2 regions of the Arthrobacter sp. Y3223065 genome follow, and region 1 is predicted to be linked to the other one. Evidence: predicted binding sites of a transcription regulator. Region 1 holds the regulator's gene; the other holds the start of a gene.
The links. Region 1 encodes LexA, which represses DNA repair genes until DNA is damaged. Its sites were predicted from a motif close to TCGAACANNTGTTCGA; they were not measured.
Positions count from the first base shown of each region.

Region 1 (11,102 bases):
ACCCTACCCTGGCGCCTGCCAGCGCGAAGGCCTTGCTCATAGTGCGGGAGACAATGAGTCTCTCCCGCCCCGGCAACAAAGTCAGCGCGCTCGGCGTTCCGGCGTGGGCGAACTCGGCGTAGGCCTCGTCCACGATCACGATGGCCTGGGAGGCCTCGCCTGCTTCATACGCGGCCTCCACGACGTCGAGGCCCAGGGCGGTTCCCGTCGGGTTGTTGGGCGAACAAAGAACGACGACGTTTGCGGCGGAGTCGGCCACGGCAGCGGCGGCAGCGTCCGGCGACAATGTGAAGTCTGCCCCCCGCGGAACAGCCACATAATCCGTGTCCGTCCCGCTGGCCAGCAGCGGGTACATCGAATAGGTGGGCGGGAAGCTCAGCAGGGTACGGCCGGGGCCGCCGAAGGCCTGGAGGATTTGCTGCAGGACTTCATTCGATCCGTTGGCAGCCCAGATGTTCCCTGCGGTGAGGCCGTGCCCCAAGTAGCGGGCCAGTGCCGTTCTCAACTTCGTGAACTCGCGATCCGGATACCGGTTCAGGCCCGCGGCCGCGTCGCTAACGGCCGAGACGATGGCCTGACGGACGGCGTCGGGCAGTCCGTGGGTGTTTTCGTTGACATTCAGGAGGACGGGAACCTCCAACTGGGGCGCACCATAGGGCTCCAAGCCCCGAAGATTGTCCCGCAACGGCAGGCGGTTCAGGCGTTCTAACTGCTCACTCACCGGTCCAGTTTAAGCTTCGGCCCGCCCGGGGCAGGAATCGGGCGGGCCGAAGCAGCTCATGTTACGGCTGCCTCAGCGCGCGGACGGGACCAGCAGCTGCTGGCCGGCATGGACGATGTCTCCCTGGAGGCCGTTCAATTGCGCGATCTCGAAAATGACATCGTGAGGGTTGCGGTCGGGGGCGGACCGTACCGCCACGTCCCACAGCGTCTGGCCGCTGCCAACCGTGACAGTTGACGCCGGCCCCGGCCCCAGCCCCCCGGCGGCGGCCATTGCCGGCGCCGTGAAGAAACCGATCAAGGTCAGGGCGGCGGCCGCGGCCAGCATCAGCGGCAGGCCAATCAGCAACAAACGGCCTCTGCGGGTCAGCCGGAGGTTGGTGCTGGTACGGACGCCGGCGGCCTGCGGTGCGAGCTGGGCGGACATGGTGTCACCTTTCCGATTTTCGATCTATTTCGGCTGGTTTCGATCGTCTGGCTGTCGCGTTCGAATATATCTTCGAACGTCTCTCCTACAGTTCTAGCACTGGTGATCGAACATTGTCGAGACTCAGTCGAACAAATGTTTGAAATTCACCACCGCCTCGCCTAGCGTTGGAAGCGTCAAGCGGCGGTAAGAGCAGTGCACCAGCCGCCACCGACAAAACAGCCGAGACAACAATCCATGCGCGGTTCCGCTACCGCAGCACCGGCGCGTGGACCACTACGGGAGACCGGGGCCGGATATGTCCGAAGAGAGCACCACCAAAGCCGGAGCCAGGCGACGCGGCCGACCCGTCAAAGTGGGACGCAGCCTGACGCCGCGGCAGAAGAAGATCCTGGAGACGATCCAGCGATCCGTCATGTCCAACGGATACCCTCCGTCGATGCGCGAGATTGGTGACACCGTCGGCTTGGCGAGCCTGTCCAGCGTCACGCATCAGCTGGCCCAACTCGAGAAGATGGGCTACATCAGGCGCGACCCTAAGCGTCCCCGTGCGATGGAAATCCTGACTCCGCTGACACTCGAGCACGGGGGTGTGGAAATCGTCGGAGTCGATGAACCGCAGCAGCTGCGCAGCTCCAGCGGCGTTGCAGTATCTGAACTCACCACGTCGTCCGACACGGCGATGGTGCCGCTGGTGGGACGGATCGCGGCAGGCGGGCCGATCCTGGCGGATCAGGCGGTCGAGGACGTCATGCCCCTGCCTCGTCAGCTCGTGGGCCACGGCGAGTTGTTCATGCTCAGGGTTTCGGGCGATTCAATGATCGATGCGGCTATCTGTGACGGCGACTGGGTAGTGGTGCGCCAGCAGCACACGGCCGAGAACGGCGACATCGTGGCGGCGCTGCTCGACGACGAAGCCACGGTCAAGACCTTCCGGCAGCGCGACGGACACACCTGGCTGCTGCCGCAGAACACCCAGTACGAACCGATTCTGGGAGACCACGCAACCATCATGGGCAAGGTTGTCTCGGTGATGCGGGCCCTCTGACCCGCCGCAAGCTACTCAGTTCCCCCTCTGCCGGTCAGCGGGAGACTTCGCCCGTGCCCGGTTTGCGGGCGGACGACCGCTCCCGCGTGGCTGCTGCCACGGCCCGTTCAGGCAGCGGCAGCAGCCAGCCTCTCCAGGATCTGACGTGCCATGGCGCCGTCCTTGGTGCTCCAGAAGGGCGGCAGGGCGCTGCGCAGGAAGCCCCCGTAGCGTGCTGTCGCCAGCCGTGAGTCCAGCACGGCCACAACTCCCCGGTCATTGGAGGCGCGGATCAGCCTGCCTGCCCCCTGCGCCAGCCGCACAGCCGCATGGGTCGCCGAAACGGTCATGAAACCGTTTCCCCCGGCCTGCGCCACGGACCGGGTTCGGGCGGTCGTGAGCGGGTCGTCCGGCCGGGGGAACGGAATCCGGTCGATGACCACGAGCCGGCACGCTGCACCGGGAACGTCGACGCCCTGCCAGAGCGTCATGGTGCCAAACAGGCATGCGTCCGGTTCCTCGGCGAATTGGCGGACCAGTGCCGACATCGATGATTCTCCTTGGCACAGGATGGTCAGGTCGGTGCGCTCGCGCATCTCCGCTGCAGCTTCTTCTGCCGCACGCCGCGAAGAAAACAAGCCCAGGGCGCCGCCGCGCGAGGCCAGCAGGAGCTCCTCCAGTTCAGCAAGCTGCTCGGGGCTGGTGCCCCGGCCTGGCTTGGGCAGATGTGACGCCACGTACAGCACGCCCTGCCGGGGGTAATCGAAGGGGCTGCCCACATCAACGCTGGAATAGGCCGGCGCGCCTGCTCCCAGCAGTCCGAGTGACCCGGCTACTGCGTCGAAGGTTCCCCCGACGGACAATGTTGCCGAGGTGAGCACCACCGTGTGTTCGTCGAACAGGCCTTCGCGCAGCCGGGACGCCACGGAGAGCGGCGCTATGTTCAGCGTTGCCGGCTGGTCGTCATTGGCGGCGTAGTCGCCGGTCTCGCCATAAGTACTGGGACGGGTCGCCCAGATGACCTCCCGGGAGTCGGGCGCGGACAGCAGCCGTTCAGCCAGCTCCAGCACGGCAGAGAGCCGTGACCGCGCCATCTGCCGGCCGCCGTCCGCTGCCCCCGCACCCTCCGGCTTGGAATCGGAAAGCGCTGTACGGGCGGCTTCCCGCAGTTGCGTGAGCACCAATTCATGCTCCTCGCGGAGGCCGGCCGCCAACAGCCCGGTCGGCACCGACTGCAGGACGTCCTCCAGGGCGTCGGCCGCGGAGTTCAGCGGTTCCACGCTGATCCCCGTGTGCTTGCGCGCCGTGGAGGCGGCGGTGCGGACCATGGCAGCGGAGAGTTGCCCCGCGACGGCGCTGGTGACGCGGTCCTGCAGCTCATGGGCCTCGTCGATGACCACCACATCGTAGTCCGGGAGCACGGCCACGCCTTCGAAGGCGTTGATGGCCAGCATGGCGTGATTTGTGATCACGATGTCTGCCTCTGCCGCGTGGCCCCGTGCCAGTTCGCTGAAGCACTCGGCCGCCAGGGGACATTTTTGGGCGCCCAGGCATTCCATCGACCCGACGGAGACCTGGCGCCACGCCCGGTCGCTGACACCGGGCACCAGTTCGTCCCGATCGCCGGTTTCGGTCCCCTGTGCCCACTCGCGCAGGCGCACGACCTCCTTGCCCAGTGCGCCCGATGCGCCGGAAGCCGCCGCCGAGCCGGCCGGAGCAGGATGCGGAACGGCGTCCTCGCCCAGGCTGAACAGTGCCGCCGGTGCATCTTCGTCCGGAAAGCCGCCCGCCAGCTTGTGCAGGCAGAGGTAATTGTTCCTGCCTTTGAGTAAAGCGACGTCCAGCGGCCTGGGAAGCTCGTCGGCGACGGCCTCCAAGAGCCGCGGCAGATCACGCTTGACGATCTGCGATTGCAACGCCAGCGTCGCGGTCGAGACGATGGCGGGCTTTTCCCCCTGCAGCGCCTGGACCATGAGCGGCACGAGATAGGCCAGCGACTTGCCGGTGCCTGTGCCCGCCTGCACCAGCAGGTGCTGCCGGCGGTCAAAAGCCTCGGCCACTTTCGCGGCCATCTCATGCTGGCCGGCACGGTGCTGGCCGCCCATCCCCTGCACCGCGACATCAAGCAGCCGCAACGCCTCGCCGGCGGGAACCTGGAGATCAGTCATTCCGGATGAACTGTTCCAGCTCCGATGCCAGGCCCTCGCGCACCATCACGTCGAGGCGCGTACCGTCCTCTCCATGCTCCATGGAGAGGATTTCGGCGTCTTCGTTGTGTAAGCGGCTGATCACTTCGCCCCGGTCGTAGGGCACCAGCAGCTGCAGCTTCACGCTGGGCCGCGGTATCGTCTCGCTGACCAGCCGAAGCAGCTCGTCGATGCCCTGCCCGGTGCGCGCCGAGACCACGACGTGCCGCGGTTCGCGCTGGCGCAGGCGCTCGACCACGAAGGGATCCGCGGCGTCGGCCTTGTTCAGCACCACGATTTCCGGAATGTGCCGCGCTTCAATCTCGGTCAGCACCTCGCGCACGGCGGCGATCTGGCCCTCCGGGTCGGGATGCGAGACATCGACGACGTGCAGGATGACATCGGCGTCGGCGACTTCCTCCAGTGTGGAGCGGAAGGCTTCCACCAGTTGCGTCGGCAACGACCGGACGAAGCCAACGGTGTCGGCGAGCGTGTAACCGATACCATCCGGGGTTTCCGCCCGGCGGACGGTCGGGTCCAAGGTGGCGAAGAGGGCATTCTCCACCAGCACACCCGCATCGGTCAGGCGGTTGAGCAGCGACGATTTCCCGGCATTCGTGTAGCCGGCAATGGCCACCGACGGCACCGCATTCCGGCGCCGGTTGGCACGCTTGGTTTCCCGTGCCGGCTTCATGGCGGTGATCTCGCGGCGCAGCTTCGCCATCCGGGTACGGATGCGCCTGCGGTCCAGCTCGATCTTCGTCTCACCGGGCCCTCGGGAACCGATGCCGCCGCCGGCAGCCCCCACGCGCCCGCCGGCCTGGCGGGACATCGACTCGCCCCAGCCGCGGAGCCTGGGCAGCAGATACTCAAGTTGGGCAAGCTCTACCTGGGCCTTGCCTTCGCGGCTCTTGGCATGCTGCGCGAAGATGTCCAGGATGAGCGCGGTACGGTCAATGACCTTGACCTTCACGATGTCTTCCAAACCGCGGCGCTGCGACGGCGACAGCTCGCCGTCGACAATGACCGTGTCCGCACCGGTGGACATCACAATGTCGCGCAGCTCCTGTGCCTTGCCGGAACCCAGGAAAGTCCCCGGATCCGGCTTTAGCCGGCGCTGAACGATACCGTCCAGCACTTCGGAACCGGCGGTTTCCGCCAGCGCTGCTAGTTCCCGCAGGGAATTGTCCGCGTCGTCGGCCGTTCCTTCGGTCCAGAGGCCGGCGAGGACCACGCGTTCCAAACGCAGCTGCCGGTACTCAACCTCGGTGACATCCTCAAGCTCGGTGGAAAGGCCCGCTACGCGCCGCAGGGCGCGGCGTTCGGCGAGGTCCTGCTGGTCACCGTCGAATTCGGAATGTTCGGCACCAAGTTCGGAGAGAGCCTGTGCTCTGCCGCCGACGCCCGGCTTGCTTCGCGCCGCAGTGTCGCGGGCCAGGATACGGTCGATGACTGCCTGGATCTCATCAGGCGTCATTTCCGGCTCCGGTGTCGGCTGGGGGTGGTTGGTGGTCATGCTCTCCTTCGAAATGTCCGTGGTCCTATCGTAGTCCTCCGGGATGCGCCCGGCAGAGCCCGAAGATGCAGTTTGTGGATGATTCGCCAAAAGTCCTCCTGGCATGGGCCCGGGCGGTGCCGGGCAGGGAAATGCATGGCTGCCGGCGCCTGCGGGTGCGGGGCCGGAGCCACCGGGAGTGCCGGGGCCGTCACGGCTTCTCAAACGGCTGCGCTGGATCATTCAGAAGGGGGAGGCCTTCGGAAACGGTGATTGTCCGGCGGCCGGGGAGGACAGGGCCTCAACCATCGGCACGTTCTGTCCCGGTGCGAACGGGGCAGCAGGCTGCGGCGCAATCACTGTTTTTTCATGCGTTCCACGGTATCAGAGCGGACGCTGCTTAGGTGGGCCTTGATACCGATTCCGCTGTATGCGCACTAATCTGGCCGATTATGGGAACAGAGCACTACTTCAGCGCGCAGCCAGGCAATCCCGAGGTTCGCCGCACCCTCGCCGTCGAGCTGGACGGCCGCATGCGGCAGCTGCAGACAGCCGGCGGCATCTTCAGCCCGGACGGCGTAGACAAGGGCACGGCGGTGCTGTTGGACGAGGTCCCGCCGCCGGCACCGGAAGGCAACCTGCTGGACGTCGGCTGCGGGTGGGGACCTCTTGCGCTCACGATGGGACTGAAGTCCCCCGGTGCCACGGTGCTGGCTGTGGATGTCAACGAACGCAGCATCGCTTTGACCAATGACAACGCCGCGGCCCTGGGACTGGTCAATGTTCGCGCCTGCCGCCCCGAAGAGGTCGACCCGGGCCTGCAGTTCCAAACCATCTGGTCCAATCCTCCGATTCGGATCGGCAAGAGCGAGCTCCACGAACTGCTGTTGATGTGGCTGCCCCGGCTCGCACCGGGGGGCTCCGCCTGGCTGGTCGTCCAAAAGAACCTGGGGTCGGACTCCCTGCAGCGCTGGCTTTCGGCCGAGCTGCCGTCGGGCTATACCGTGAGCCGTGAAAGCACCGCAAAGGCGTTCCGTGTGCTCTGTGTCCGGCGGGCCGGCTGAGGCGCTTTCCTCAGGCCAGGGTGCCTCGGGACACCAGCACGGCAGGGCCGCTCAGCTCCACATGTTCCCGCCCGTCGGCCGCAGGGATGAACCGGACGCGGACGACGCCGCCCGGCACCCCGACCTGCCAGTCGTCGGGAGCGCCCGCACCCGCCCAGTAGCGGATGGCGGCGGCAGCAGCACAGGCGCCGGTCCCGCAGGACTGCGTCTCCCCCACCCCGCGCTCGTGCACGCGCATGCTGATGTGCCCGGCTCCGTCGGCCACGAGGGGTTCCGCCGGCACGACAAATTCCACGTTCGTGCCGTTCTCCGGAACCGGATCCACGGCAGGCGCGTGGAACAATTCGGTGGCGGCCAGTTCTTCGAGCCCGGCAAGGGCGACCACCGTGTGCGGGTTCCCCAGGCTCACCGACAGTGCGGGCCGCGGCACCTGGAGGCCTCCTGCGCTTACCGTGGAGTCCATCGCCCTGGCGGCAGCCTCCGCTGGATAGATGAACTCCCAAGGCCCCATGTCCACGGCATAGCCGTTGGCGGACCTGCTGACGATTTTGACTCCCGCGCGCGTGCCGATCGTCAGCGATTCCCCCGCCGCCAGCTCAACCAGTCCTTCGGCCAGCAGGAAGTGCACGAAGACGCGGACCCCATTGCCGCACATCTCCGAGGTTGAGCCGTCGGCATTGCGGTAGTCCATGAACCACTCGGCCTCCGGCGCCCTCTCCAGCAGCTCCCGGCCCTCGGGCAGGTGCCGGGACCGGACCGCACGGATGAGCCCGTCTGCGCCGATGCCCAGGTGGCGGTGGCAGAGCCCGGCGACCGCTTCGGCTCCGATGTTCTTGACGCCGTCCGGATCGGCAATCAGCACGAAGTCGTTGCCGGTGCCGTGCCCCTTGGCAAAGGACAGCCCGGCGAGGGCTGACAGATGATCAGGAATGGGGTTGTTCACGGCTCAAGCTTAGCGATGTGCGCGGCCGCCTTGTCCGCCACCAGCGGATCCTCCCAGTCGAGCCAGTGGATCCTGGGATCGGCGCGGAACCACGTCAGCTGGCGCCGCGCGAACTTGCGGGTGGCGGTGATGGTGTCCTCGGCAGCCTCGTCCCGGGTCCATTCGCCGTCGACCACCTTCAGGAACTGCGCGTAGCCGAGCGCCCGCGAGGCTGTTCGGCCCTGGCGCAGACCCTGCCGGTCCAGTGCGGCGACCTCGTCCAGGAGTCCGCGTTCCACCATCGTATGGACGCGACCGGCCAGGCGGTGCTTTAGCTGCTCGCGGTCCACCCGGAGGCCGATCTGCACGGTGGGGCGGACATACTCCCGCTCGGGCATGTAGGAGCTGAACGGACGCCCGGTGAGTTGCCGGACCTCCAGCGCCCGGATGACCCGGCGGGCATCAGCCAGCCGCCCGGCGGAAACCGGGTCGACCTGCCCCAGCCGTTCCCGCATGGCTGCGAGGCCGCGCGCCTCCAGCTCTTCCTCCAGGGCCCGGCGCAGGGCCGGATCGGTGCCGGGAAACTCGATGGCATCGAGGGCAGCCCGTACATACAATCCTGAGCCACCGACGAGGATGGCCCTGCGCCCCCGTCCGTGCACGGCATCGATCGCTTCCCTGGCCTGTTGTTGGTAGGCCGAGACACTCGCCTCTTCCGTCACGTCGAGGATGTCGAGCAGGTGGTGCTCGATCCCTTGCCGCTCGGCGAGGTTTATTTTGGCCGTGCCGATATCCATGCCGCGGTAAAACTGCATGGCGTCGGCGTTGATCACTTCCCCGCCCAGCCGCCGGGCCAGCGCCACGGCGAGGTCAGACTTTCCGGATCCGGTGGGGCCGACGACGGCGATGACCGCCGGGCCGTCCGGCAGCGCTTGCGGGCGGACCGGCATCGCCGTCAGCTGGTTCGGCCGGGCAGCGCCGGCATGCCCAGCGACACCTGGGCAGGCCTGCCTGGCGCCGCGGGCACCGCACAGGAATCTGCCTGGGAGCGGTCCCACGCATCACCGGCCCGTGAGCGGCGCAGTTGGTAGTCCGCTTCGGACAGCGGGTCGGCGATCAGGTGGAAGGGGGCCGCCTCGGTGATTGTCACCGTGACCAGATCGCCGGGCCGCGGCACCGGCGCGCCCTCGGGCACGGAAAAGTGCACCAGCCGCTGATCGCGGGCCCGCCCGGAGAGCCGGTGGGTTGCTTCCGCTTTGCGTCCCTGCTGGGCTGTCACCATGACCTCGAGCCGTCTGCCCAGTTGTTTGGCGTTCTCTTCAGCGGCAATCCGGTCCTGAAGGGCAGTCAGACGCTCGTAGCGCTCCTGCACCACGGCCTTGGGCAGCTGGTCCGGCAGTTCCGCGGCCGGCGTGCCGGGCCGCTTGGAGTACTGGAAGGTGAAGGCACTGGCGAAGCGGGCCCGTTCCACCACGTCCAGCGTGGCCTGGAAGTCCTCCTCCGTCTCCCCCGGAAAGCCGACGATGATGTCGGTGGAGATGGCCGCGTGCGGAATCCGTTCCCGGACCTTGTCGAGGATACCCAGGAACTTCGTGGACCGGTAGGAGCGGCGCATGTCCTTCAGGACCTTGTCCGAACCGGACTGCAGCGGCATGTGCAGCTGCGGCATCACGTTGGGGGTTTCGGCCATGGCGTCGATGACGTCGTCGGTAAATGCCGCCGGGTGCGGGCTGGTGAACCGGACCCGTTCGAGGCCGTCAATGCTGCCGCAGGCGCGCAGCAGCTTCGCGAAGGCGCCGCGGTCGCCGAATTCCACTCCGTAGGAGTTCACGTTCTGCCCCAGCAGGGTGACCTCGATGGCACCGTCATCGATCAGGGCCTGGACCTCCGCCAGAATGTCCCCCGGCCGGCGGTCGCGTTCCTTGCCGCGCAGCGAGGGCACGATGCAGAACGTGCAGGTGTTGTTGCAACCGACCGAGATGGAAACCCACCCGGAGTACACCGCGTCGCGCTTGGTGGGCAGCGTCGAGGGGAAGACATCGAGCGATTCGAGGATTTCCAGCTGCGCTTCGTTATTGTGCCGGGCACGCTCCAGCAGCGCGGGAAGGGAACCCACGTTGTGAGTGCCGAACACGACGTCCACCCAGGGCGCCTTCTGGAGGATCGTCTCGCGGTCCTTCTGCGCCAGGCAACCACCGACGGCGATCTGCATGCCGGGGTTGCGTTCCTTCACGGGGGCGAGCTGGCCAAGGTTGCCGTACAGCTTGTTGTCGGCGTTCTCCCGCACCGCACAGGTGTTGAACACCACGACGTCGGCCTGCGCGCCTTGGGATTCGACCATGCCGGCTGCTTCGAGAAGCCCGGCAAGCCGCTCGGAATCGTGTACGTTCATCTGGCAGCCGAACGTGCGCACTTGGTAGGTGCGGGCTTCGGGCTGCAACTCGATGGTCGGGGCAGGGGCAGTCAAACTCACCTTACAAGGGTACGGCCTGCGGCGGGACGGGCCACAATCTGCGGGCCGAAGATCAGTACCAGTTGTTGTCCAGCCGGAAGTCCAGTGCCAAGCACGGCGAACCGTACCGGGACTCGATGTAGTCCAAGCCCCGGTCGATCCGGAAGAAATACTTGCCGCCGGCCGGTTCGTCAGCGCTGGAGCTCCCTTCCGCTTCCTTGTTCCAGAGCGTTTCGAGGCAGCCCAACTCCCCGGCGCCCCAGCCGGGGGAAAACAGGGCGCCTCCGACGTGGGCGTCTCCTGGCCCGGAATCGCTCCTCGGCGCTTCGGCGGGCGCCCGGGAGCCGTCTTGTTCTGCGGCTGCACCAGCTGCGAGCTGTTCTTCGGCCGCGCCCGGTGCGACGTGTTCATTGGCCGTGTCCGCCGCAGCCGCCTCGCCGGCCGCGTCCGCCGGCGCGGCCTCCGGTGCCGGATCCGTCTGCTCCCCGGCGGTGCCTTGTTGCCCTGCACTCTTCCGGGCGGCGGCTTCCTGCTCTGCGCCCTCCGCGGCAGCGGCTTCCTCCGGCTGTCCGGCGGCAGTTTCCGGTTCCCCCGCGCGGCGTGCTTCCCCCGCCCGGGCGGCATTCTTCGGGGCGGCTGCGTCTGTGGACGCCCGGTGCTCTTGCTGCCGCTGGGCAGCACGCGCCAACGCCCGCTGTCCCTCGTCCGGGTCGCTCCACCCCATCAGCTGCTCCACCGGGGCTCCGATGGCTCCCACGGCTGCGGATGGGCCTTGACCGTTGTGGAGGCCCGCTGCCGCCGTTGCACCG
Region 1 covers NZ_JBNHGC010000004.1:30,793-41,894, forward strand. The annotation lists gene AC5RUK_RS11915 (histidinol-phosphate transaminase) at 1-721, opposite strand, end outside; gene AC5RUK_RS11920 (LysM peptidoglycan-binding domain-containing protein) at 794-1,147, opposite strand; gene lexA (transcriptional repressor LexA) at 1,446-2,195, shown strand; gene AC5RUK_RS11930 (ATP-dependent DNA helicase) at 2,303-4,342, opposite strand; gene hflX (GTPase HflX) at 4,335-5,876, opposite strand; gene AC5RUK_RS11940 (class I SAM-dependent methyltransferase) at 6,308-6,919, shown strand; gene dapF (diaminopimelate epimerase) at 6,930-7,862, opposite strand; gene miaA (tRNA (adenosine(37)-N6)-dimethylallyltransferase MiaA) at 7,859-8,791, opposite strand; gene miaB (tRNA (N6-isopentenyl adenosine(37)-C2)-methylthiotransferase MiaB) at 8,797-10,314, opposite strand; gene AC5RUK_RS11960 (hypothetical protein) at 10,367-11,050, opposite strand.

Region 2 (11,102 bases), on a different contig from region 1:
CCTTCTTCGACACTGCGACCACCCTGGGCAAGATCGTTGGCTTCTTGGGTATCAGTGCGCTCTGTGGCGTTCTCGCAGCCGGCCTGCTGGTTCCGGCCGCAGCCGTAGCCGGTGTCGGGGCCACCTCATCGATCGAATACTTCGACCAATTGCCGGACGAACTGCAGACGCAGCCGCTGGCCCAGCCGTCGCGGATCCTCTCCGCCGACGGCAAATTGATTGCCACGTTCTACGCCGAAAACCGCGTCCCGGTGACCTTGGACAAGGTCTCCCAGCACATGCAGGACGCCATCATCTCCATCGAGGACGTTCGTTTCTACGAGCACAACGGTGTGGACCCCCAGGGCATCATGCGCGCCGCGGTGACGAACATGGCCGGCGGGGACCTGCAGGGCGCCTCCACGCTGACCATGCAGTATGTCAACAACGTGCTGATCGACGCCGGTGCTTCCGCGGGCAAGGGCGCCGAAGAGCTGACCATCAGCGGCACCAAGGACATCGGCGACAAGCTGCGCGAGGCGAAGCTGGCCATCGCCGTCGAAAAGGAATTCAGCAAGGAAGAGATCCTGCAGGGCTACCTGAACATCGTGTTGTTCAGCGGCCAGGTCTACGGCATTGAAGCTGCGGCGAAGACCTTTTTCGGTGTTCCCGCGGCCAAGCTGAACATCCAGCAGTCGGCCATGCTGGCCGGCATGGTGCAGTCGCCCAACTACTTCAATCCGGTGAACAATCCGGAAGCGACGGTGGAGCGGCGCAATACGGTGCTGTCCGCCATGCTTAGCGCGGGCAAGATCACCCAAGAGGAGTACGACGAGGCCGTTGCCAGCGACCTGGGCTTGAACCTCAAGCCGGTGCGTTCCGGCTGTGTCGCGGCGAACTTTGCCGACTACTTCTGCAGCTACGTGCAGCACGCCATCATGCAGTCCGATGCGTTCGGCGCAGATTCCACGGAGCGGGCGAAGCTTCTGGCCCGTGGCGGCCTCACCATCAAGACCACGCTCGACTCCCGCCTCCAGAAGGAAGGCCAGAAGCAGATCGAGCAGGAAGTCCCCGTGGGCGATGAGTCCGGCGTCGGCTCGTCCATGGTTTCGGTTGAACCCGGCACCGGCAACATCCTGATGATGGCCCAGAACACCAACTACAGCCCCGAAGACGGCGTGGCCAATACGGAGCTGAACTACAACGTCGACGCGGATATGGGCGGCGGCAACGGCTGGCAGCCCGGCTCTACGATGAAGCCCTACACAATGGTCGCCTGGCTCGAAGCAGGCAAGGCGCTCAACGCATCGGTCGACGCGCGCCGGACGGAGTACCCGGCGCAGTACAACTGGAATGCCAGCTGCCTGCCTCCGGACGCGTGGTTCAGTGAGTGGGACTTCCAGAATGCGCTGCCCGGTTTCGAGCGGACCATGACCGCCAGCCAGGGCCTGACGTGGTCGATTAACTCTGCTACCGCAGCCATGGCCGCGCAGCTGGACCTCTGCGACATCCAGGATGCGGCAACCCGCCTCGGCGTTCGCACGGCGACGGACAAAGAGCCGATCAGCATTGAGCACCCGTCCTTCATCATCGGCACGACCAACGTTTCCCCGATGACGATGGCGGCTTCGTTCGCGGCGTTCGCCAACGGCGGCGTGTACTGCAAGCCGATCGCGCTGACCTCCGTCACGGATGCCCAGGGCAACGAGTACGAAGTGCCGAAGAAGTCCTGTGAACGGGCGATCTCGGAAGAAGTCGCTGCTGCCGTCAGCGTCCCGCTGGAAAACCTGGTCAACCTGCAGCTGGGCGGAATCCATCCGATTGGTGTTCCCTCCGCTGTCAAGACCGGCACGACCGACAAGTCTGAGTACACCTGGACGGTGGGCTACACCAAGGGCATCTCCACTGCTTCCTGGGTGGGCAATCCGAACGCCTACAAGTCGATCAACAACATTCCGATCAACGGCGTGACGCGCAGCTACGTGGACGGTGCGACCATTGCCGGCGGCCAGTGGACCGATTACATGGAGAAGGTCGCCGGCTTGTATAAAACGGGCGAGTTCGGCTCCGCGCCGAGCAGCATGATGTATCCGCCCCGACCGGTCCAGGCCCCGGCACCCTCCGAGTCGAACAACAACTCGAATTCCAGCAACAGCAGCGACGAAGGCGACGGGGATTCGGGCGGTGACTCCGGCGATTCCGGCAACGGAAACGGCAATGGCGGAGGCAATGGAAACGGCAACGGCAACGGTGGAGGCAACGGAAACGGCAACGGGGACGACGACTAACCGTGGACACTGACTTGCTGCGAGCACGGCTCCGTACCGCAGGCACCCTGGCCCTTGGGGCCACTGCCGCGGGCGGGGCCGCGCTCGTCTACGGCTCCGTTATCGAGCGGAACCTGTTCAAAGTACGCGAAGAAACGCTGCCCATCTTGCCTGTCGGCAGGGGCCCCCTAAAGATCCTGCATCTGTCCGACATCCACATGACACCCGGGCAGACGCTGAAGCAGAGGTGGCTGCGGCAGTTGGCCTCGCTGGAACCGGATCTGGTGGTCAACACCGGCGATAACCTCAGCCATCACCAGGCCGTAAAGCCCCTGCTGGACTCGCTTGCGCCGCTAATGGACGTTCCGGGCGTGTTCGTCCCGGGCTCCAACGATTACTACTCTCCGGTGATGAAGAACCCGTTCTCCTACCTCACCGGCCCCTCCACTCAGCCCAAGGACTATGCGGAGCGTGAACTGCCGTGGCGTGAGATGCACGCGGCGTTCGGCACCGCCGGCTGGGTCGACTTGACCAACCGGCACCAGTCGCTGGTGGTGGGCCGCGTGCGGCTGGACTTCACGGGCGTGGACGATCCGCACTTGCAGCGCGACCGTTATGCGGGGTTCCCAAACGGTTCGACTACCGCCGATGAAGCCGCATACCTGCGGATCGCGGTGGCCCACGCCCCGTACCAGCGGGTGCTGGACCGGTTTACTGCCGACGACGCCGACCTGATGCTGGCCGGGCACACCCATGGTGGCCAGGTCTGCATCCCCGGCTACGGGGCCTTGATCAGTAATTGCGATCTGCCCACTTGGCGCGCTCGTGGACTGACGTACTGGGAGCACGAGGGGCGTAGCGTCCCGTTGAATGTGTCGGCCGGGCTGGGAACGTCCCGTCTGGCTCCGGTGCGCTTCGCCTGCCGCCCGGAGGCTGTGCTGCTGACGCTGACACCGGCGGCTCCGGCCGGCGAAGTCCCGGCCGGCGCCCCCGGGCTTAGCTGAGCGCAGAAGCTCCGTCCCGGGCGAATGCCCATCGCTCAACTGCGCGCAGAAGCCCGCTCCCGGCGGAGGCATCGCTCAACTGCGCGCAGAAGCCCGCTCCCGGCGGAGGCATCGCTCAACTGCGCGCAGAAGCTCGCTCCCGGCGGAGGCCCATCAGCTAGCACAGAAGCTTATGGTGCCATTTGTCCGACAAAGGCTGTGCTTTTCCACTTAGCACGCCGCTTATGCGTTCCAACTGTCCCTGCGCGTCCACCCGCACATGCATCCAGGTTCGCCCGCGCTCCACCTGCGCCGGATTGGTCAAGGTGCGGCTTGGAGTGGTTGGGGTGGGACGTGGGTTTGCCAGTAGGAGTTGCGCAGCGGTTTGCGGCGGGGGTCGATGTAGTCCGGCGGGGTGAACCAGGGGATGCCGTCGAGGACGTTGATCTCCCAGTTGCCTTGCTCGATTAGGTCGTGGTGGAGCAGGCAGAGGCACACCCCGTTGTCGACGGTGGTGCGGCCGCCGGCCCACCACGGGATGATGTGGTGTGCTTCGGTCCAGAACGCGGGCATGCTGCACCCGGGGAAGGCGCAGCCCTTGTCCCGGGCGACCAGTGCCCGGCGGATGGCGCGGTTGAAGAACCGTTGCGACCTGCCCAGGTCCAGGATTTCGCCCTCGGAGCCGAGGACCGCCGGGATGATCTCGGCGTCGCAGGCCATCCGGCGGACCGTGGTGGCCGAGACAGGTCCGTTGAAGACCGCGCTGCCGCCGCCGGAGAGCAGCCCGGCCAGCTGGTCATACCCGGCGGTGACGATCACCTGTGTACGGTGCCCGCCCGAGTCCGGGAGCCTGCCGGTGTTCAACGCGATCCGGCAGGCCCCGACCAGGCCGGCCAGCAGCTTCTGCGCCCGGGTGGCATCGTCCATCGCCTCCACCACGGACGGATCCACCGCCCCGCGGCCATCAGCCCCTGCCGACCCAGCCCCTACAGCCGGAATCATTTCCGGGTCGGCAGCGCATGTGGCGGCTGCGGCGTTTGCCACGCCGGTCCCGGCCGCACCAGCATGATCCGTGCCTGCCGCTGTGCTGCGTGCGTCGGTTTTTTCCGCGCTGCCAGTGCCGGGGCCGGCGGACCCTGCCGTGCCACCTCCACTTCCGCCGTTGGCGGCGGTGTCGATGGCGTCGGGGCGGATCCGCGGGTTCGCGGCGCTGTTCATCACGGTGGCGAGAGCTTCGTACTGGGCATCGGTGGTGTTAATGACGAACTGGTGCAGCCCCCGCCGCCGGCCCCGGTAGAACATGCCCTGCCGGACCCGCAGTTCCTCCTCCGTCGGCTCGGCACCGTCCTGGTCGACCGCGGTTTCCCACGTCCTGGCGACCATCACCAGGGTGTCGGCATCGGCCTCTACGGCCTGCCGGACCAGCGACGCTTCCATCGCCTGCAACGCCTCCGGCGTGCCGGCGTGCCGGGCCCGGTCCAGCGAATCCACCACCACGGCCGCGGCCTGGCCGCTGACCTCACCGCCGGCCATGGCCGCCGCCAAGACCGGCAGCGCCGGGACACCGGGTTCCCCGTCGAACCGCACCGGCGCTGTGATCGCCTTGCCGACCCGCAGCCTGCGCCGCGCCTCGACAATACCGATCCCCAGCCTTGAGCGCAGATACTCCCCGGTGTTGGCAAACTCTGTCTTGCGGCGGCGCGGCGCCTGCTTGGACCCGGACAGGTCCGGGTTCGCGGCCTCCACACCGCCGGTGTTGATCGCCGCCGCCGGGTCCGCCCACTCCCCCGCATCGCCGGCCGCGGCGCCGGCTCCTGGTCCGGGTCCGGGCGCCGTCGAGTGTTCCCCGTTGGCAGCAATGTCCGCCCGCTCCACGGCTAGGGCGCCGACGGCCTGCAGGAACTCCACAAGCTTCGAAACGTCCTCCACCGCCGCGACGGTATTGGCAAGATCCCGGGTGGACAGGGACGCCGAGTCGGCGGGAAAGCAGTCAGCGACATCCTGCAGCAGGACACACGCCTGGGCCAGGGATGTTCCCATCTCCACGGTGCGGTCCAACGGTGCAAGAGCCATACCACAATTTTATTCGTACACACATTCGACGGCCATCGAAAGGAGCCATTGTGTAGGAGTAGTGCCGGCCCAGAGGCAGTGCATGCGGTAACAATGGGAGCGGCCCGGAAAATCATGCAAGCTGGGCCTCCGGGTGACGGCCACACCAGCAGCCCGCTCGCGCACGATGCAGTTGGAAAGCCACCAGCCCGCGAACGCACTGTGACAGGCGGTAGGCAGCCCGCTCACCCACGATGCCAGATGGAAGGCCAGCAGCCCGCGAACGCACAATGACAGGCGGTAAGCAGCCAGCGAGCGCACGATGCCAAGGGAAGCGCGATGCTAGGCGGAAGCTGCCGTCTCCGCGCGTCCGGCACGCCACTTGGACCAGCCGTACAGGCACAGGACCCCCAGCAGGACGGTGACGACGATGCCGTCCTGTGCAAAGAGGACCTGCGGGTTTGCGCCCGCTGCCACTGCGGCCAAACCCATCAGCGAGAGGGTGACGCCGAGCCACCAGGCTTCGATAACGCCGCGCGCGAGCCCGAGGTACAGCAGCGGTGTCAGGAGGCTGGCGACCACTACTTCAGCAATGTCCCCCGGGCTGGCCATGTGGGTCAGCATCATGGGCAGCACCTCGATACCGAAGAACACCAGGACCAGCACCGTCAGGAGGGCCGCGGCTAGCCAATCGGGCCGCTGGACCGGATGGACCGGAACCCCGCCCGCCGCTAACCGCCGGCGCCACCGCCACCATCCGTAGGCGGCCACCGCGGGCAACACCAGGACGGCAAGGCTGAAAGCGCCCGCCACGCCCATCAACACCATGGACAGAACCGGTTCCACCAGCAGCACCAGCCAGCCGGGCTGCTTCCGCAGCGCCAAGAGCAGGACGGCCACCACTTGCAGCAGCGGAAAGAGCATTGACATCCACAGGACCAACCCGAAGCCGTGCACCACGTCCGCCAGATCCATGCTCTCCCCCGTTGGTGAATGGTTCGGCCCAGACTAGCGAGCATCGGTTTCCCAACGCGTCGGCTCGCGCCGGGCCGTCGGTGATCGACGCCTCAACCCCGGTCGCTAGGATAGTTGCTGCGGTACACGAAGCCTCCGAACCACTGCGATGAATCGACCACATGACTGAGTTATCCCTCTGGCGCTCGATCGCCCGGCTCAAACACTATGTCCGGCCCATCCTCCCCCGGCTGATCCTGGGATTCTTCAGTGCCCTCGGTGCCAGCCTGGTGGCGCTGGCCATCCCCCAGGTCTTGCGCGGCCTGGTGGATACCATCCATACCGGCGGCCACCCCTCGGAAGTCTGGGGCCCCGCCGTCGTCATTGCCGTTCTGGGTTTGGCCGAGGCCGCCCTGGTGTACCTGCGGCGCGTGTTCGCGATCGCCCCCGCCACGGACGTGGAGATGGGCATGCGCACCAGCTTCTACCGGCACGTGCAGCATCTGCCGGCCGCCTTCCATGACCGGTGGGGTTCGGGCCAACTGCTCTCCCGCGCCATGGCCGACTTGGGCCTAATCCGCCGGTGGCTGGCGTTCGGGTCGCTCATGCTGGTGGTCTCCTTCGTGACGGTGGTTGCGGGGCTGGCGCTGATGTTCGCGTTGAACCAGCTGTTGGGATTGATCTTCCTGGTCGCCGCCGTACCCCTTGTCTGGCAGGGGTTCCGCTTCCGCACCGCGTTCGGCGCTTCCTCCCGGCTGAGCCAGGACCAGGCCGGGGACCTCGCCACCACGGTGGAAGAATCGGTGCACGGCATCCGGGTGCTCAAGGCCTTCGGCCGCGGCAAGTACGCGCTGGAGAACTTCCACGGCCAGGCCGAAGAACTGCGCCAGACCGAACTGGCCAAGGCCCGCACGCTGTCCAAGTTCCTGGCCACCGTTGTTTCGCTGCCCGATCTGGTGCTCGGCGCCGCGTTGGTCATCGGCATCATGCAGGTCTCCGGCGGACACATGACCGTGGGCGACCTGGTCGCCTTTTTTGCCACCGCCGCCGTGGTGGCCGGGCCGGTGGAAGCGATCGGTTCCCTGATGGGCATGACCCTGACGGCGAAGACCGCCCTGGACCGGCACTTCGACGTGATGGATACGAAGAACACCATCACCGACCCGGACGTACCGGCGCCGCCCGGCTCCGTGCGCGGGGAACTGCGCCTGTCCGACGTCGTCTTCCGCTATCCCGACGCCGCCGCGGACGCGCCCCCGGTCCTCAAAGGCGTGGACCTGCACGTGCGTGCGGGGGAAACTTTGGCGTTGGTCGGGGTCACCGGCTCGGGCAAGAGCACCCTGCTGCAGCTGATCCCCCGGCTGTACGAGGTCACCTCCGGCGCCGTGCACCTGGACGGTACGGATATCCGTCGTTTCCCGCTGGCCGAGCTGCGCGGCCATGTGTCGGTGGCCTTCGAGGATTCCACGCTGTTCTCCACCTCGGTCCGGGACAACGTGCTGCTGGGGGCCCATCGGAACGGCGAAGATCCAGAAAAACTGCTCTCCCGGGCGCTCGAGGTGGCGCAGGCCCGGTTCGCCTACGACCTGCCGCAAGGCGTGGATACGCGGATCGGCGAGGAAGGGCTGAGCCTGTCCGGCGGGCAGCGGCAGCGGATCGCGCTGGCCCGGGCCATCGCGGCCCGCCCGGCCGTGCTGGTGCTGGACGACCCGCTCTCGGCCCTGGATGTGCGGACCGAAGAAGCGGTGACGCAGCGGCTGCGGGAAGAGCTGCGCGGCACCACCACCGTGATCGTGGCGCACCGGCCCTCCACCGTGGCGCTGGCCGACCGGGTGGCGTTGCTGCAGGACGGCCGGATTGCCGCCCTCGGCAGCCACTCGGAACTGCTGCGCAGCAGCACACACTACCGGTACGTGATCGCCTCGCTGGCGGCCGAGCCCACCGTCGAAGACGTCCTGGACGCGAAGGAAGCCCGATGAGTTCCATGACCGGAGTCGCCGGCGAAGACAACATCAACCTGGACCAGGCCGACCGCAAAGCCGTCAGGCGGCGCTCGTTGCGCCTGCTCGGCGAACTTGTGTCTCCGCACAAGCGGCTGTTCGCGCTCTCGATTGTGCTGGTGGTGGCCAGCAATGCCGCCCGGGCAGCCGGTCCGGTGCTGGTGGCCTTCGGCATCAACAATGCGCTGCCGGCCTTCACCGGCGGCGACGCCACTCCCCTGGTGTTGGTCGGCGCTGCCTACGCCGCCATCGCAATTGCCGGCGGATCCCTGCTGGCGGCCTACATCTACGTCACCGCCCGGCTCAGCCAGGCCATGCTGCTGGCCCTGCGGGTCCGGGTCTTCCGGCACACCCAGCGGCTGAGCCTGGAGTTCCACGAAACCTACACGTCCGGCCGGATCATCTCCCGGCAGACCTCGGACCTGGAGGCGCTGCGGGAACTGCTGGACAACGGCGTCACCCAGCTGACCTCCGGCGTGATGTTCATGCTCTTCACGGCCGTCAGCATCGTGGGACTGGACTGGAAGAGCGGGCTGATCATCCTGGTCGCCGCCATCCCCATTGCCTTCGTCACCCGGTGGTACCAAAAGGGCTCCGAGCTGGCCAACCGGGCCTCCCGGGTGGTGTCCGCCCGGTTGATCGTGCACTTTGTGGAAACCATGACCGGCATCCGGGCGGTCAAGGCCTTCCGCCGCGAGCAGGAGAACTCCGAGCGCTACAACGAGCTGGCCGCCGACTACCGCGGCGCGACCCTGAGGAACATCAAGTACTTCGGCGTGCTCCAGCCGGTGTTGAACGGCGTCGGCAACCTGACCGTGGCCGTGGTGCTGCTGATCGGCGGCTTCCGGGTGCTCGACGGCGACCTTGCCATCGGCACCCTGGTCGCGGTGCTGCTGGCCACCAAGCAGGTCTTCCGCCCCACCGAACAGATCGCCATGTTCTACAGCTCCTTCCAGTCCGCGGCCTCCGCGCTGGAGAAGGTCTCCGGGCTGCTGGAAGAAGAGCCGACCATCGTCCCCCCGGCCCGGCCGGTTCCGCTCAAGGACGCCCGCGGCGCGATCCGGTTCCGTGATGCCGTCTTCGGCTACGGGGACGGCCGGGTGGTGCTGCCCAGGCTGAACCTGGACATTCCCGCCGGCCAGACGGTCGCCGTCGTCGGGCAAACCGGAGCCGGCAAGTCCACCGTGGCCAAACTGATCGCCCGCTTCTACGACCTGACGTCCGGATCGCTCACCCTGGACGGCATCGAGCTGCGGCAGCTGTCCAACGAAGACCTGCGCCGCGCCGTCGTGATGGTCACGCAGGAAGCGTTCCTGTTCAGCGGCAGCGTCGCGGAGAACATCGCCCTGGGCAACCCGGAGGCCAGCCGCGCACAGATCGAAGACGCGGCCCGCGCCGTCGGCGCCCACGAGTTCATCCTGTCGCTGCCCGAGGGTTACGACACCGACGTGAACAAGCGCGGCGGCCGCGTCTCGGCCGGCCAGCGGCAGCTCATCTCCTTCGCGCGCGCGTTCCTGGCCGACCCGGCCGTGCTGATCCTGGACGAAGCCACCGCGTCGCTGGACATCCCCAGCGAGCGCCAGGTCCAGGAAGGCCTGCAGACGCTGCTGGGCAACCGCACGGCGCTGATCATCGCGCACCGGCTCTCCACCGTTGAGATCGCCGACCGGGTGCTGGTCATCCACGAGGGGCGGGTAGTCGAGGATGGCTCGCCGGCGGAACTGATCGCCGGCGACGGCCGCTTCGCCCAACTGCACGCCGCGTGGAAGGACTCACTCGTCTGACACCGGCCGGGCCGCCGTCGATTTCTCCTTTGGGGGCTGTCTCCGCTATCCTTGAACAGTTGCTTTCGCGGCCGTCACGACGACGGCGGGGCAACGGTATCGGGGTGTGGCGCAGCTTGGTAGCGCGCGTCGTTCGGGACGACGAGGTCGCAGGTTCAAATCCTGTCACCCCGACCAATCACTGAGAACTCCCGCTGCTCATCGGAGCAGCGGGAGTTCTTGCTTTTCCGCTCCCGGAACCGGTTTGTACCGGAGGAAAGTTGTGAACCCGGCCCTAGAGCGGGAAGTATGGTCCCATGGGGTCATTGCAGCGCTCGGCGCTCATCGTAGGGGCCGGAATCGGCGGGCTCGCCACTGCGCGGGCCTTGCAACGAACCGGCTGGAAAGTCCACGTGGTCGAACGCGCCGGAACGCTGCAGCAGCTGGGCACCGGGTTGACGATCTGGGCCAACGGGACGCGCGCCCTGCAGCGCCTCGGCGTACTGGACGCGTTTGAAGGGGCCTCCCTCCCCGTCGGCGGCAGCTCGCACGACCAGTTCGGCAACGTGCTGTCCACTTTCAGCAGCGAAGACCTGCGGCAGCGCTACGGCCACCCGCTGCGTTCCATCCACCGCTCCGACCTCACCACGCTGCTGAACGACTCGCTCTACGTCAACACGGTGCACCTGGGTCTGCAGGCGGTGAAGTTCCGCCGCGATCCGCACGGCGGGACGGTCACGCTGAACAACGGCGGCTCCCTCCACGCCGACCTGGTGATCGGCGCGGACGGCTTGCGCTCGCTGGTCCGCCACGACCTGGTCGGAGACGGCGCCCCGCGCGCCTCCGGCATCACCGCCATGCGGGCGGTCTGCCCGATCGGCGACCTGGATCCCGACTGGCTGCCGTGGGGCGAGTCCTGGGGCAACGGGGAAGTCTTCGGCATGGTCCCGCTGCCCGGTGGCCTCATCTACTGGTACGCCACCATGCCCAATGACGCGTTGGCGCAGGACGACGAAGTCCTCTGGCGCACCCTGGCCCTGCAGCGCTTCGAGGGCTGGCACCCGGCCGTCCGGGCGGTCATCGGCGCCACGAAGAGCCAGGACA
Region 2 covers NZ_JBNHGC010000002.1:182,240-193,341, reverse strand. The annotation lists gene AC5RUK_RS05780 (transglycosylase domain-containing protein) at 1-2,267, shown strand, start outside; gene AC5RUK_RS05775 (metallophosphoesterase) at 2,270-3,250, shown strand; gene AC5RUK_RS05770 (HNH endonuclease signature motif containing protein) at 3,551-5,302, opposite strand; gene AC5RUK_RS05765 (nicotinamide mononucleotide transporter) at 5,624-6,256, opposite strand; gene AC5RUK_RS05760 (ABC transporter ATP-binding protein) at 6,418-8,214, shown strand; gene AC5RUK_RS05755 (ABC transporter ATP-binding protein) at 8,211-10,019, shown strand; tRNA gene AC5RUK_RS05750 (tRNA-Pro) at 10,120-10,196, shown strand; gene AC5RUK_RS05745 (FAD-dependent monooxygenase) at 10,316-11,102, shown strand, end outside.
Region 2: the regulator LexA is predicted to act here: its motif matches at 5,316-5,331, upstream of AC5RUK_RS05770 (HNH endonuclease signature motif containing protein).